Regions from separate parts of the Oikeobacillus pervagus genome, predicted to be linked through region 3. Evidence: riboswitches for the same ligand, from Rfam matches in the RefSeq annotation. Region 3 holds a riboswitch; each other region holds the start of a gene.
What was found. A riboswitch is a leader RNA that binds a small molecule or an ion and turns the genes downstream of it on or off. The one in region 3 is predicted to bind thiamine pyrophosphate.
Positions count from the first base shown of each region.

Region 1 (4,201 bases), on a different contig from region 3:
GCCATTTTGTTCATCAAAGGCTGTAATAAAACAATTGACGTTCTTCCAATTTTTCGTTTTGATCCATTTCTCTGTACGTTTATTTTCCCAGTTTGATAATGCATGTTTTGTTACAATTCCTTCGCCGTCATAAAAATCAACCATCTGCATTACCTCATCCTTACTTTGAAAAGTAGGAACGAGCTGGACCCGATTTTCTTCAGTTAATTCGGGGGATAGAGGGAATTGACAGGTTTCAAAGAGTGAAAATAATTTCTTCTTTCGTTCTCGATAAGTTAAATTCTTGAGATCCTTTCCTTTTAATTGAAGAACATCAAAAACTAATAAAGTGGCAGGCTTTTCTTCAGACGCTTCTTCAATTCTAACTTGTGAACGCATTCGCCCACGCGTTTGTATTTGCGAAAAATTTGCTTTTCCTTGAGAGAATAGAATTACTAATTCACCATCTAATGTGAACGGATAAAAAGGTTCAAGTTCCGCTTTTTTTAAATGTAAAAATTGGCGAATTTCGGGAAAAAGAGGGAGCAAATCTTTTCCGTTTCGACTGATTAGTTGGAGCTCATTTTGGTCGCATTTAAGGATAGCGCGAAATCCATCGTATTTTATTTCATATAACCAATTAGTATCATTTGGACATTCCATTTTTAATGTCGGTAACATTAAATTCATTTGGTTCCCCTTTTCTTTTTTTGTAAACTTTTCTTATTATCTCCCTTCTTTTCGAATGTTATTTCCAAATCTTCATTAGTATGATTCGATGTTGAATTGGTGCAAAATAAGTTCAGAATCACTTATTTTTATTCGGGAAGAGGTGAGATATTTGCATACCATTTGGAAAGGGAGCATCAGTTTTGGTTTGGTGAATATTCCGATCAAACTACATGCAGCAACAGAAGATAAAGATATATCTTTACGAACCCTTCATAAAAAATGCCATACACCAATTAAATATGAGAAAGTATGTCCTGTTTGTGAAGAAGAATTAAAAAGTGAAGATATGGTAAAAGGGTATGAAATCACAAAAGGGAAATTCGTGGTCATTGACCAACAAGAACTGGAAGAATTAAAAAAACAAAATGAAGAGAAAGCAGTAGAGATTATTGATTTCATTAAAATAAACGAAATTGACCCCATCTATTTTAATCGCAGCTATTTCATGTCTCCTAATGAAGGAGGGTCTAAAGCCTATTCCCTGTTACGAACCGCTTTAAATGAGTCCGAAAAAGTGGGACTTGCGAAGATTATGATGCGTTCAAAGGAACAATTGGCTGTGATCCGTGTGTATGAAAATACATTATTAATGGAGACCATCCATTATCCTGATGAGGTAAGAAAAGCAGCCGATGTGCCCAATGTTCCGGTTGAAAACGAACTAACGAAAAAAGAATTGGACACAGCCATTCTTTTAATTGATCAATTAACGACTCCATTTGTACCAGAAAAATTTGAAGACGAATATCGTAAACATTTAATGGAATTAATTGAGTCCAAACGACATGGAAAAAATTTAGTGACTGCCAAGGAAAAGGAAACGAAAACAAATGTGACCGATTTAATGGCTGCCTTACAAGCGTCCATTGATCGAACAAAACCGTCGACGGAAAAGAAAGAACCGGCAAAAAGAAGAAAAACGATTACGAAGAAAAAAGCACAGTGATGAAAAAAATGGGTGACTCTGGTTGCCCAATACATAAATAGGATGAGAACAATGAATGAAAAAGAAATGAAACGAACCGCGAGGTATTTTATCTTGCTCCTCTTATCCGTCATTGTTTTCACGATAGGATTTATGGTCGTGATTCAAATGTGGAAAGGGAATGAAGTTGTTTATTTTGACAAGGTTGTCATTGATTTTATTCAAGCAAGAATTTCCCCTAATTTAACGAAAGGGATGGAGTGGATCACGTTTTTTGGATCCTTTAAATGGATTTCCATCGGCAGTATCGTCGTGATCATTTGGTTAATGATTTATAAAAGAGGGAAGTACAGTATATTTTTTATATTCACAATTGTTTCTGGTGTCATGCTAAATCGTGTTCTGAAGGAGATTTTTCAAAGGGAACGACCAGATATTCACCCTTTAATACACCAAGGTGGATACAGCTTTCCAAGCGGACACTCAATGAATTCATTTGTTTTTTATGGATTGATCGCATTTTTATTATTTGAACTTCTAAAACATAAATTTTCCAGAATTTTGGGAATCAGTCTGGCAATGCTTTCGGTTTTATTAATTGGGATTTCAAGAATTTATTTAGGGGTTCATTATCCAACGGATGTGATTGGGGGATATTTTATAGGAGCTGTTTGGTTGTTTATTTCTATCTTTTTATATCAAGATGTTTGGCATCTTATCAAGAAAAAGAGGCAAAAGTCGGGATGAATTGGCTCTTCAAGCGGAACATTTACAAAAAAAGAAGTGGTATGATATATTGATGGAGGAAAAGTGAATAACGCGCACTGGGGGAGCTGGATATGGCCAGTTGAGAGTAAGAATCCACTATTCTTTGACCCTAGAACCTGATCTGGTTAACACCAGCGTAGGAAAGTGTGAAATTGATTTTTAATAAACTTTTTTACGTTTTTTGTAAACACCAATCCCCCAGTGCATAAGGCATTGGGGGATTATTCATTGAATCAAACGCGTAAGTTAACGATCACCGCATTGCTCGTGGCGATCACAACGGTCACAAGTCATTTAATTTATATACCGGTTGGATTTGCTAAAGTGTTTCCCATCCAGCATGTTGTAAATATTCTTTCAGCCGTTCTATTAGGTCCAAGTTACGCCGTGTTGCAAGCCTTTACGACTTCATTATTGCGAAATTTATTTGGAACAGGCTCACTGTTAGCATTTCCAGGTAGTATGATCGGAGCTTTGCTTGCTAGTTTACTATTTTTATATAGCAAAAAACTTTCCTGGGCTTTTTTTGGTGAAGTCATTGGGACAGGAATGATTGGGGCGATTTGCTCTTATCCTATAGCCCTTTTGTTTCTCGGAAAAGAAGTGGCTTTATTTGGGTTTATTCCATCTTTCATCATTAGTTCCCTTGGTGGAGCAATCATTGGAATAGTTTTAGTCAAGGCTCTTTTAAAAACACCACAGGTAGGAGGAATTTTATATGAAAACAGCACTAACTATCGCCGGTTCTGATTCAGGTGGAGGAGCAGGAATTCAAGCTGATTTAAAAACCTTTTCAGCACATGGAGTATTTGGAATGTCTGTTATAACAGCTGTCACAGCGCAAAATACAAAGGAAGTAAGGGGCGTTCAAAATATTGATGTCGATATCATTCGGCAGCAGATTGAGGCGATTTACGATGATCTTCCAGTCAATGCCGTGAAAATTGGCATGCTTTCATCTGTTGAAATTATTGACACTGTTTCAAGTAGTTTAAAGGAAAGAAAATCTCAGCCAATTGTATTAGACCCGGTGATGATTTCAAAAAGCGGGCATTCTCTTCTATTGCCAAATGCGGTGAAAGCATTAATTGAAAAACTAGTTCCGTTAGCAGATATCATCACTCCAAATGTTCCAGAAGCAGAGGAATTAACAGGAATAAAAATCCAGACAGAGGAAGACATGGTAACAGCCTGTAAAAAAATTTGTGAATTAGGAGCAGCCAATGTGTTATTAAAAGGGGGACATCTTGAGGGGGAACCCCATGATCTTTTCTTTAATGGTGAAAATATTCATTGGTTTAAAGGAAAGAGAGTTCACACAAAAAATACTCATGGAACAGGATGCACTCTTTCTTCAGCGATTGCCGCAAACTTAGCGAAAGAGAATGATTTATATACTGCCGTAAAAAAGGCAAAACAATATATTTCAATGGCCATTACCCATAGTTTAGATATCGGAAAAGGACATGGCCCAACCCATCATTTTTATGAATTATATCAAAAAGCGGGTTATCAACAGTAGACAAAAGGAGACGATCGGATCTTATGAAAGACGAAATTTTACGTTTATTTTCTTCAATTCAATCCAAACACCCGCTCGTACACCATATCACGAATAATGTCACAATCAATGATTGTGCCAATGTGACATTGGCCATTGGGGGGTCACCAGTTATGGCGGATGCGAAACAGGAAGCGGCCAATATGACAAAACTAGCCCAAAGTCTAGTTTTAAACTTCGGTACTTTAGGAGAACCTTCATTTGAATCGATGATCCTGTCAGGAAAGATGGCAAAT
Region 1 covers NZ_JAUSUC010000006.1:69,212-73,412, reverse strand. Annotated here, with positions in the region: gene J2S13_RS03840 (DNA ligase D) at 1-669, opposite strand, end outside; gene ku (non-homologous end joining protein Ku) at 821-1,657, shown strand; gene J2S13_RS03830 (phosphatase PAP2 family protein) at 1,709-2,383, shown strand; TPP riboswitch at 2,453-2,564, shown strand; gene thiW (energy coupling factor transporter S component ThiW) at 2,633-3,154, shown strand; gene thiD (bifunctional hydroxymethylpyrimidine kinase/phosphomethylpyrimidine kinase) at 3,123-3,926, shown strand; gene thiM (hydroxyethylthiazole kinase) at 3,950-4,201, shown strand, end outside.
Region 1: linked by a shared signal. The riboswitch ahead of thiW (energy coupling factor transporter S component ThiW) and the one ahead of J2S13_RS09460 (thiamine phosphate synthase) in region 3 are both predicted to bind thiamine pyrophosphate.

Region 2 (4,201 bases), on a different contig from region 3:
TTTATCCATAAACATGTGGGTACAATCCAAACGAAAATCTTAATGATCGCCATCAATAAAGCGGATGTAGTTTCATCGTATAGATATATATACTTTACCAGCCATAATTCTTTAAAAGCCCAGACGAGGTAAAAGATGAACAGATACAAAAAAAGTGCTTTTATGTGACTCCCTTTACTTTCCCTTTTTACATTTATTTCAGTCTCCAATTGACCCTCCTAAAATTATCTGCATTTTCAAATGTATGCTTTATCCTTATTTTAGCAATAGATTCTTTATGTTGACAATCATGTTCCTTTGATATTAAGGAGGAGTATGCAAATAGAGCAAGAAAAAGACCAAATCACAGTGACTTGGTCTTTTCCTAATAGGATCTCCTTTTTAATACGGGAATAGTTCCCCCTTAATAATGCAAACTTTCAGCATGATGACATTTAATACATTTGCGCATAAAGGCATTTTCCTGAAATTGATGATTACATTGTCGCTGAATGGAGTTCACTTCAGCTTCTAATTCTTTAATTTTTTGGTTTAAAAAAGAAATTTCACTTTTTAATGCTTCTACTTTTTTTTGCTTATCGATAAATGGCTGATCCATTTTCAACAAACTCCTTAGCTTTTTGATCCATTCCTTCTTTAATTTGTTTTTCATCAATGTTTGTTGTTTCATTTGTTGCTTGTTTACGTAGGTCATGAGAAATTCTCATTGAACAGAATTTCGGTCCACACATCGAACAGAAATGCGCTACTTTTGCTCCTTCAGCTGGAAGTGTTTCATCATGATATTCGCGCGCGCGGTCAGGATCTAGGGCTAGATTAAATTGATCTACCCATCTGAATTCAAAGCGTGCTTTTGATAATGCATCATCACGTTTTTGTGCTCCAGGATGTCCTTTTGCTAAGTCAGCTGCATGGGCAGCAATCTTATAAGCAATAACTCCTTCGCGCACATCATTTTTATTTGGTAAACCTAAATGTTCTTTCGGTGTAACATAGCAAAGCATTGCAGTACCAAACCAGCCGATCATTGCTGCTCCAATCGCAGAAGTAATATGATCATATCCCGGAGCGATATCTGTTGTTAATGGTCCTAATGTATAAAAAGGAGCCCCTTTACAAATTTCCATTTCTTTCTCAACATTTTCTTTAATTTTATGCATTGGAACATGCCCTGGTCCTTCAATCATAACTTGAACATCATGTTTCCAAGCGATTTGTGTTAATTCACCAAGCGTTTCTAATTCAGCAAATTGTGCTTCATCATTTGCATCGGCAATGGATCCTGGTCTTAATCCATCTCCTAATGATACAGAAATGTCATAAGCCTTTAATATTTCACAGATTTCCTCGAAGTGAGTGTATAGGAAGTTTTCTTGATGATGGGCTAGACACCATTGTGCTAAAATAGAACCTCCGCGTGAAACAATGCCAGTCGTGCGTTTAATGGTCATTGGAATATAACGTAATAAGACACCAGCATGGATTGTAAAATAGTCAACCCCTTGTTCTGCCTGTTCGATTAACGTATCACGGTAAACTTCCCATGTTAAATCTTCAGCAATCCCATTTACTTTTTCAAGAGCTTGATAAATAGGAACAGTTCCTACTGGTACAGGTGCATTGCGAATAATAAATTCTCTTGTTGTGTGGATATTTTTCCCTGTTGATAAATCCATAATCGTATCAGCACCCCAATGAGTAGCCCAAGTCATTTTCTCTACTTCTTCTTCAATGGAGGAGCTTACAGCAGAATTCCCAATATTTGCGTTAATTTTTACATGAAAATTACTTCCGATAATCATCGGTTCACTTTCAGGATGGTTAATGTTAGCTGGGATGATCGCGCGTCCTTCTGCCACTTCTTTTCGTACAAATTCTGCATCGAGATTTTCCCGTATCGCAATAAACTCCATTTCTGGTGTGATGATGCCCTTTTTAGCATAATGCATTTGGGTAACAGCCTGCCCTTTTTTCGCTCTTAATGGTTTGTGATTGAAATCAGGTTTAAGAACAGGAGTGTCCTGGGCTTTTCGGTTCCCGTTGTCTTCAGGCTTTACTTCTCTCCCAACGTATTCCTCAACATCGTTACGCGACAAAATCCAATTTTTTCGTAATTCTGGTAACCCTTTATGTACGTCTGGTTGAAATTCAGGATCTGTGTAAGGTCCGCTTGTGTCATAAACTCTTACAGGTTCATTTTCAAAAACTCCTGAATCTGTCTGTGTTGGATTAAGTTCAATTTCTCTCATCGGTACACGAATGTCCGGAGTTGATCCTTCTACATAAACTTTTTTACTTGCTGGAAATTGGCTTTTGAAATCGATATTTACGTTATTTGCTTGTGACATGTAATGTCCCTCCAATAGTTTATTTGGGGTTACACCAGCTAATAGGAGATGATGAAGATGTCTATATGAGTCGGGATAAGGGACTCATTTTTAGACATAAAAAAATCGGGGTTCTGTTCAAGAAGCCCGATGGAATAGATAATAATTATAGGTACATAGGATCTATGTACGTTCATTATCTACTTCCCTACGCTGGTATAATCCAGATCAGGTTCTAAGGGTCAAAGAACTTAAAACGTGCTCTTCTCTCAGTCCAAACTGAATGGACGCCCCTAGTAGAATCATAAGTTGTAAATGTAAAACTCATCTTCAAGCTAACACGAATAATAGGATTTGTAAAGGTATTGAAAGCATTGATTACAATTAAGACAGCGTGATGCTTATTACTAGTCTATTGATTGTCTTTTGGAATTATGACATCAACTGTCGTCGCTTGAAAAATTCATGTCCTAAAAGGTTGATCGAGAGAGGATGGAAAACCAACCCTATATTTAGTATAATTTTCTAAGTAGATGAGTTTAAAATGCGTTTATTAAACAGGCCTTTAATTTAGATTAAAAAAGCCGAAATAATATATAGATAGAAAAATAGAGGGCTGAATCCGTGAAGTATAACACCTTCTTATATGAAAAAGTTTTTCACCTTTAATTTAGGGGGCAAATGATTATGGGAGCATTTTTTAAGAGATGGGATAAAAAAGATCACCAATCTGAACGCTATTGGATCCTTAAAGCGGAAGAATCAGAAATTGAAATGAAGCTTGCTGATCCAATATTACAGCAGCAAGTAGAAATGATTCATTTAACAGAGAAGGATTTAAAATTGGCGAAGGCGGTTCAACCCTTAATTCAAGAACATATTGAGGGTATTGTTAGATCCTTTTATACGACGATTTTAAAAATTCCACACTTGAAAAAGATTATTGACGATAGTAGTACAGTGGAGCGACTTCGAATGACTTTGACTCACCATATTATAGAAATGTTTGATGGAAAGATTAATGAAGAGTACATCAAGAAGCGTGAACGGGTTGCTCATGTCCATGTTCATATTGGATTGGCACCCAAATGGTATATGGGAGCTTTTCAAAATCTACACAGTACGATGATTCAAGTGATCACAGACAAAATGGTAAACCGTACAGATCGCACACAAACATTACAAGTTATTGCGAAACTATTAAATTTGGAACAACAATTAGTTTTAGATGCATATAATGAAAAGATTCTTCAACAACAGATAAAAGAAAGCGAAGTAAAGAAGGAAGTAAAACATAGACTCGCTATTTCAAGTTCAGAGTTGGCTAGTTTAACAGACCGGACGAATGATTCAATAGAAAAGGTTCTTTCAAGCACATTAGAAATGGACCGAGCCTATTCAGAAACTATGCAACGGACGAATGAAGTATCGACATTATCCAATCAAGGTCAAGTTCAAGTCAGTCATTTCCAAGACAGTATGGAAGATATTCATGAGAAAAGCGCAAAGATTACAGAAATGGTAACAGCGCTAGAGCATTCAACAGAACAAATTCAGCCTATCATTACCTTAGTACAGCAAGTGGCAGACCAAACAAATTTGTTGGCATTGAATGCAGCGATTGAAGCGGCTCGTGCTGGTGAACATGGAAAAGGCTTTGCTGTTGTAGCGGAAGAAGTAAGAAAACTTGCAGAACAAACGAAATCTTCAGCAGTGGAAATTACTGGCCTTGTAAAAAATTCAGATGAATTATCGAAGAAAGTGTCAAGCGCTATTTATGAAATGAAATCCCTCATGGAACAAGGACTTCTTCAAACAAAAGAAACGAAAGCGACATTTGATGGAATTATGAATTCGATGAATGATAGTATTAA
Region 2 covers NZ_JAUSUC010000068.1:2,685-6,885, forward strand. Annotated here, with positions in the region: gene J2S13_RS15670 (CPBP family intramembrane glutamic endopeptidase) at 1-209, opposite strand, end outside; gene J2S13_RS15675 (hypothetical protein) at 404-598, opposite strand; gene thiC (phosphomethylpyrimidine synthase ThiC) at 576-2,348, opposite strand; TPP riboswitch at 2,516-2,632, opposite strand; gene J2S13_RS15685 (globin-coupled sensor protein) at 3,015-4,201, shown strand, end outside.
Region 2: linked by a shared signal. The riboswitch ahead of thiC (phosphomethylpyrimidine synthase ThiC) and the one ahead of J2S13_RS09460 (thiamine phosphate synthase) in region 3 are both predicted to bind thiamine pyrophosphate.

Region 3 (4,201 bases):
GCTAATTTATTTACAGCTGGGGATACAGTCGTGATTAAAAAGGTTCTTCGTAAACTTGTGGCGATGCGCACGTATATGAGGCAAGTGAATTTAGGAAAACCTATTGACCACAGCGTTTTAGAAGCGGCCGATATGACGGAAGAGATCGCTCGTGATATGTATGAGCTATCAGCGATTGCTAAATATTCAGATCGTTATGTCATTCCTAGTGCTCATCGTGAAAGGGCTGGCGATATGTTTAAAGGTCAAGGAAGTGTCGGGTATGAATTTATGGAAAGTTGTGATGCTTGTGCAGTAGGGAGCTATGACCAACAAGATCCACTTTTCTATTACGGAGAACAATATTGGAGGGATATGGATGAATCAAAGACAGAAGGTATTTAGTCTCGTATCAAAGTTCCTCCAATATCCAGATGAAGAGTGGCGAAACCTTGGGGAAATTGAAAGGGAGATTGAACAATGGAAATCACTTAAAATTCGACAACCATTGTTAAATTTTTTCCGATATTTGCATTCTACATTATATGAAAAACTATGTGAAAATTATGTATATACATTTGATTTTCACGATAAAACGACTTTATACTTAACGTTTTCTGTCTTTCAAGACCAATGTGATCGCGGACCCGCACTTGTTCAATTAAGACGGCAGTATTTGGAATCGGGTGTCGATTTATACTCGGATGAACTTCCAGATTATTTGCCACTTGTATTAGAATTTGCAGCGATTGCACCGGAAAAAGCGGCAGGGAAATTATTAAAGTTACATTTTCGAGCAATTCGACAATTGCAATTGGAACTTCAAGCGATCGGCAGTCCATATAGCGATTTATTAATGGCTTGTATCGAAACGATTGAAAGTTTGAAGTCGGAGGAAAAAGTGTCTTAAATACAATACTTGAAGGGTGGGATGTTATTGAGCTACCTTGATTATTTTCTATGGGTGATCTTTCCCTATATCGCCTTAGCTGTTTTCGTTCTTGGACATATATATCGTTATAATACAGACCAATTTGGGTGGTCAGCCAAATCGAGCGAATTTTTAGAAAAGGATCGTCTGAAATGGGGGAGTATTCTTTTCCATTGGGGAATCGTCTTTGTCTTCTTTGGTCATGTTGGTGGAATTTTAATTCCAAAACTATGGTTTGAAAGGATTGGAATTTCAGAGGAAGCTTACCACTTTGGTGCAGTCTGGTTTGGTGGTGTAGCAGGAGTGATGACAGTCATTGGAGGATTTTTGTTATTTGTGAGAAGGGTGTCGGTTAAACGGATTTTAGTCAATAGTTCACCTAGTGATTTTGTCAGTCTTGTCCTTCTCGGGATGGTCGTTCTTGCTGGATTTACCAATACTGTTGGTTTCACCACATCTGGTGGTACGTTTGATTATCGTGACTCACTTGGCCCGTGGTTCAGGGGGATTTTAACTTTTCGCCCAAAACCTGAACTGATTGCCAATGCTCCTTTTGGCTTTCGCTTGCATACCTTTTTGGCCTTTCTTTTGTTTGCTGTTTGGCCATTTACAAGGCTCGTTCATCTGTTTAGTTTGCCACTTGAATACTTAAAGCGAAAATACATCGTGTATCGAAAAATGAATCCAGCTGAAATGCAACGGAAAAATTAACTAAGACTTGAGACACTATGATGATGGATAGTGTCTTTCTTTTATTTTTTTCGGCAACAATAGTAGAGAGAAAGGAAGTGAACATATTGTCGGGACCATCATTACGGCAACTCCATGCACATCGTTCCATCCATGATGGTGCATATTCGGAGGCGAAAAGTTTAACTGATTTATTACTCAATTTGGTAAAAGATCATAAAGAAAAAGAGGCACTTGAAGTAGCAGATGCGTTAGTTGAACATTGGGAACAGAGGGTGATTGGTCATGCAGATTCTGAAGAAGAAGGCTTTTACTTAGAAGTCACAAAAAATAACCCAAAACTTCACGATAAAATTATTATGTTAACAAGAGATCATGATATCATTCGGACCTTCGCACGTGAAATTCGTGAGGAATTAAAGAAAAACAAAGTAACGGAAAACATATTAGATCGATTTAAAGCATTACTACTCATAAACAAGCTACATAGTCGGGATGAAGAACGATTTGTGTTTAAAATGGAGGAGAATTCATGAATTCATCATTGACAAGATGAAGAAAAGTGATAAGATTAAATCGAAATTAATCATTGAATGAATGACCACTAGGGGTGCCTTTCCTTAAAGGCTGAGATTAAAGTGTAACTTTAAAACTCTTAGAACCTGATCTGGTTGATGCCAGCGGAGGGAAGTGGAAATTGAGAGCTTATTTTGCTCGCCTTTTCACCACTTTCCTAATGTTGGAAGGTGGTTTTTTTCGTGCAATTAGGGGGAATGCACTTGTATAAAATCCATGCAATCACAAATGATTGCCTTCCATTTGATCGTCTCGTTCAGATTATTTTAGATATTCAATCAGAGGTTGATTTGATTCAAATAAGGGAAAAGCGCCTTACTGAACAAGAGCTTATGAAACTTGTTCAATATTTGATTAAATCTGGAGTTTGTAAAGAGAAATTAGTGATCAACACTCATTATGAAATCGCAGTAAATTACGGTTTGGCTGGAGTCCATTTGCCTGAAAATAGTCGCCATGCAACGGCAATCAAAAAAGCCTACCCCCATCTTATCGTTGGGCGCTCGATTCATTCTCTATCAAGTGCAATTCAGGCGGAAGAAGATCATGTAGACTATATGTTCTTTGGACATATTTTCCCAACCGCATCAAAAAAGAACGTTGCGGCTAGGGGTGTGGAATCACTCCGGGAAATTGTACAACATGTACATACACCTGTCATTGCGATCGGGGGAATTACCCCACAAAACGTCGAAAGGGTAATCCGGACGAATGCTTGTGGGATTGCCATTATGTCGGGTATTTTCAATGAGCCAAATTGGAAGTCAAAGATTCGCCAATATCAGCTCTATGGAAGAAAAGGGGAATGAAATGATGATGTATGACATATTAGTGATTGGTGGCGGGGTAATCGGTTGTTCCATCGCTTATCATTTAGCCAAAAAAGGACATCGAATTGCCATTGTGGAAAGAGGAGAGCTCGGTCAGGAGGCTTCCAGTGCTGCAGGAGGAATGCTTGGGTCACAAAATGAATTTGATGAAGAGCACCCATTATTTCCTTTAGCACAAAAAAGCCGTCAAATGTACCCAAATCTACAAGCTGAGCTAAAAGAGTTAACAGGAATTGATATTGAACTAGTACAAGAGGGGTTATTAAAAATGGCTAGTTCATCCAAAGACCTTGAGGCAATCCATCGCCAATACCAATTTTTGTCGAGTCGGAATCCCCATATCACTTGGTGTGAAAGGGATGATTTACTTCAAATGGAAACAAATCTTTCAGAAGAAGTAGAGGCCGGCATCTACATCCCTGAAGACGGTCAAGTTTCAGCGCCAAAACTTTCTAAGGCACTTGCAACAGCTTGTAAAAAAATGTCTGTTTCAATTTATGAGCGAACAGAAGCCATTGATATGATCATCCAAAATGAAAAAGTCGTAGGCGTCAAAACCAATCATCACGAACTCTTTGGACATCAAACAATCATTGCTAGTGGGGCATGGTCCAATCAATTGCTAAAAAAAACGGGTAGGTCCATTCCGATGATTCCAGTGAAGGGTGAATGTTACTCTGTTATTTGCGACCAACCATTAATTCGTAAAACGCTTTTCAATGTAAATGGATGTTATATCGTTCCAAAATCAGAGAATCGTTTGTTAATTGGCGCAACCTCTACTCCCCATTGTGATCAACATCATGTGTCAGTGGCAGGTCTACATTCATTAATTATTCAGGCAACAGCGATGTTACCTAAAATAAAAGAAAGTACATTTGAAAGAGCATGGGCAGGAATTCGCCCACAAACAGGTGATGGAATGCCGTATATGGGCGAACATCCTGAATTAGAAAATCTATATATTTGCACAGGCCATTATCGAAATGGAATTTTACTTACACCTATAACCGGAAAGCTCTTTTCAGACTATATTACTGGAAACAGGGAAGCGAGTGAACGATTAAAGCCGTTTTCACTCGATCGGTCATTCGTTGGAGGTGAAATCAATTGAAGGTCATGATTAATGGGAATGAAATGACATTTTCAAGTGAAATTCAAACAATAGAGGACGTGATCACTCATTTACAATTGA
Region 3 covers NZ_JAUSUC010000021.1:20,298-24,498, forward strand. Annotated here, with positions in the region: gene narH (nitrate reductase subunit beta) at 1-384, shown strand, start outside; gene narJ (nitrate reductase molybdenum cofactor assembly chaperone) at 359-889, shown strand; gene narI (respiratory nitrate reductase subunit gamma) at 917-1,621, shown strand; gene J2S13_RS09455 (hemerythrin domain-containing protein) at 1,708-2,136, shown strand; TPP riboswitch at 2,197-2,306, shown strand; gene J2S13_RS09460 (thiamine phosphate synthase) at 2,380-2,985, shown strand; gene thiO (glycine oxidase ThiO) at 2,990-4,120, shown strand; gene thiS (sulfur carrier protein ThiS) at 4,126-4,201, shown strand, end outside.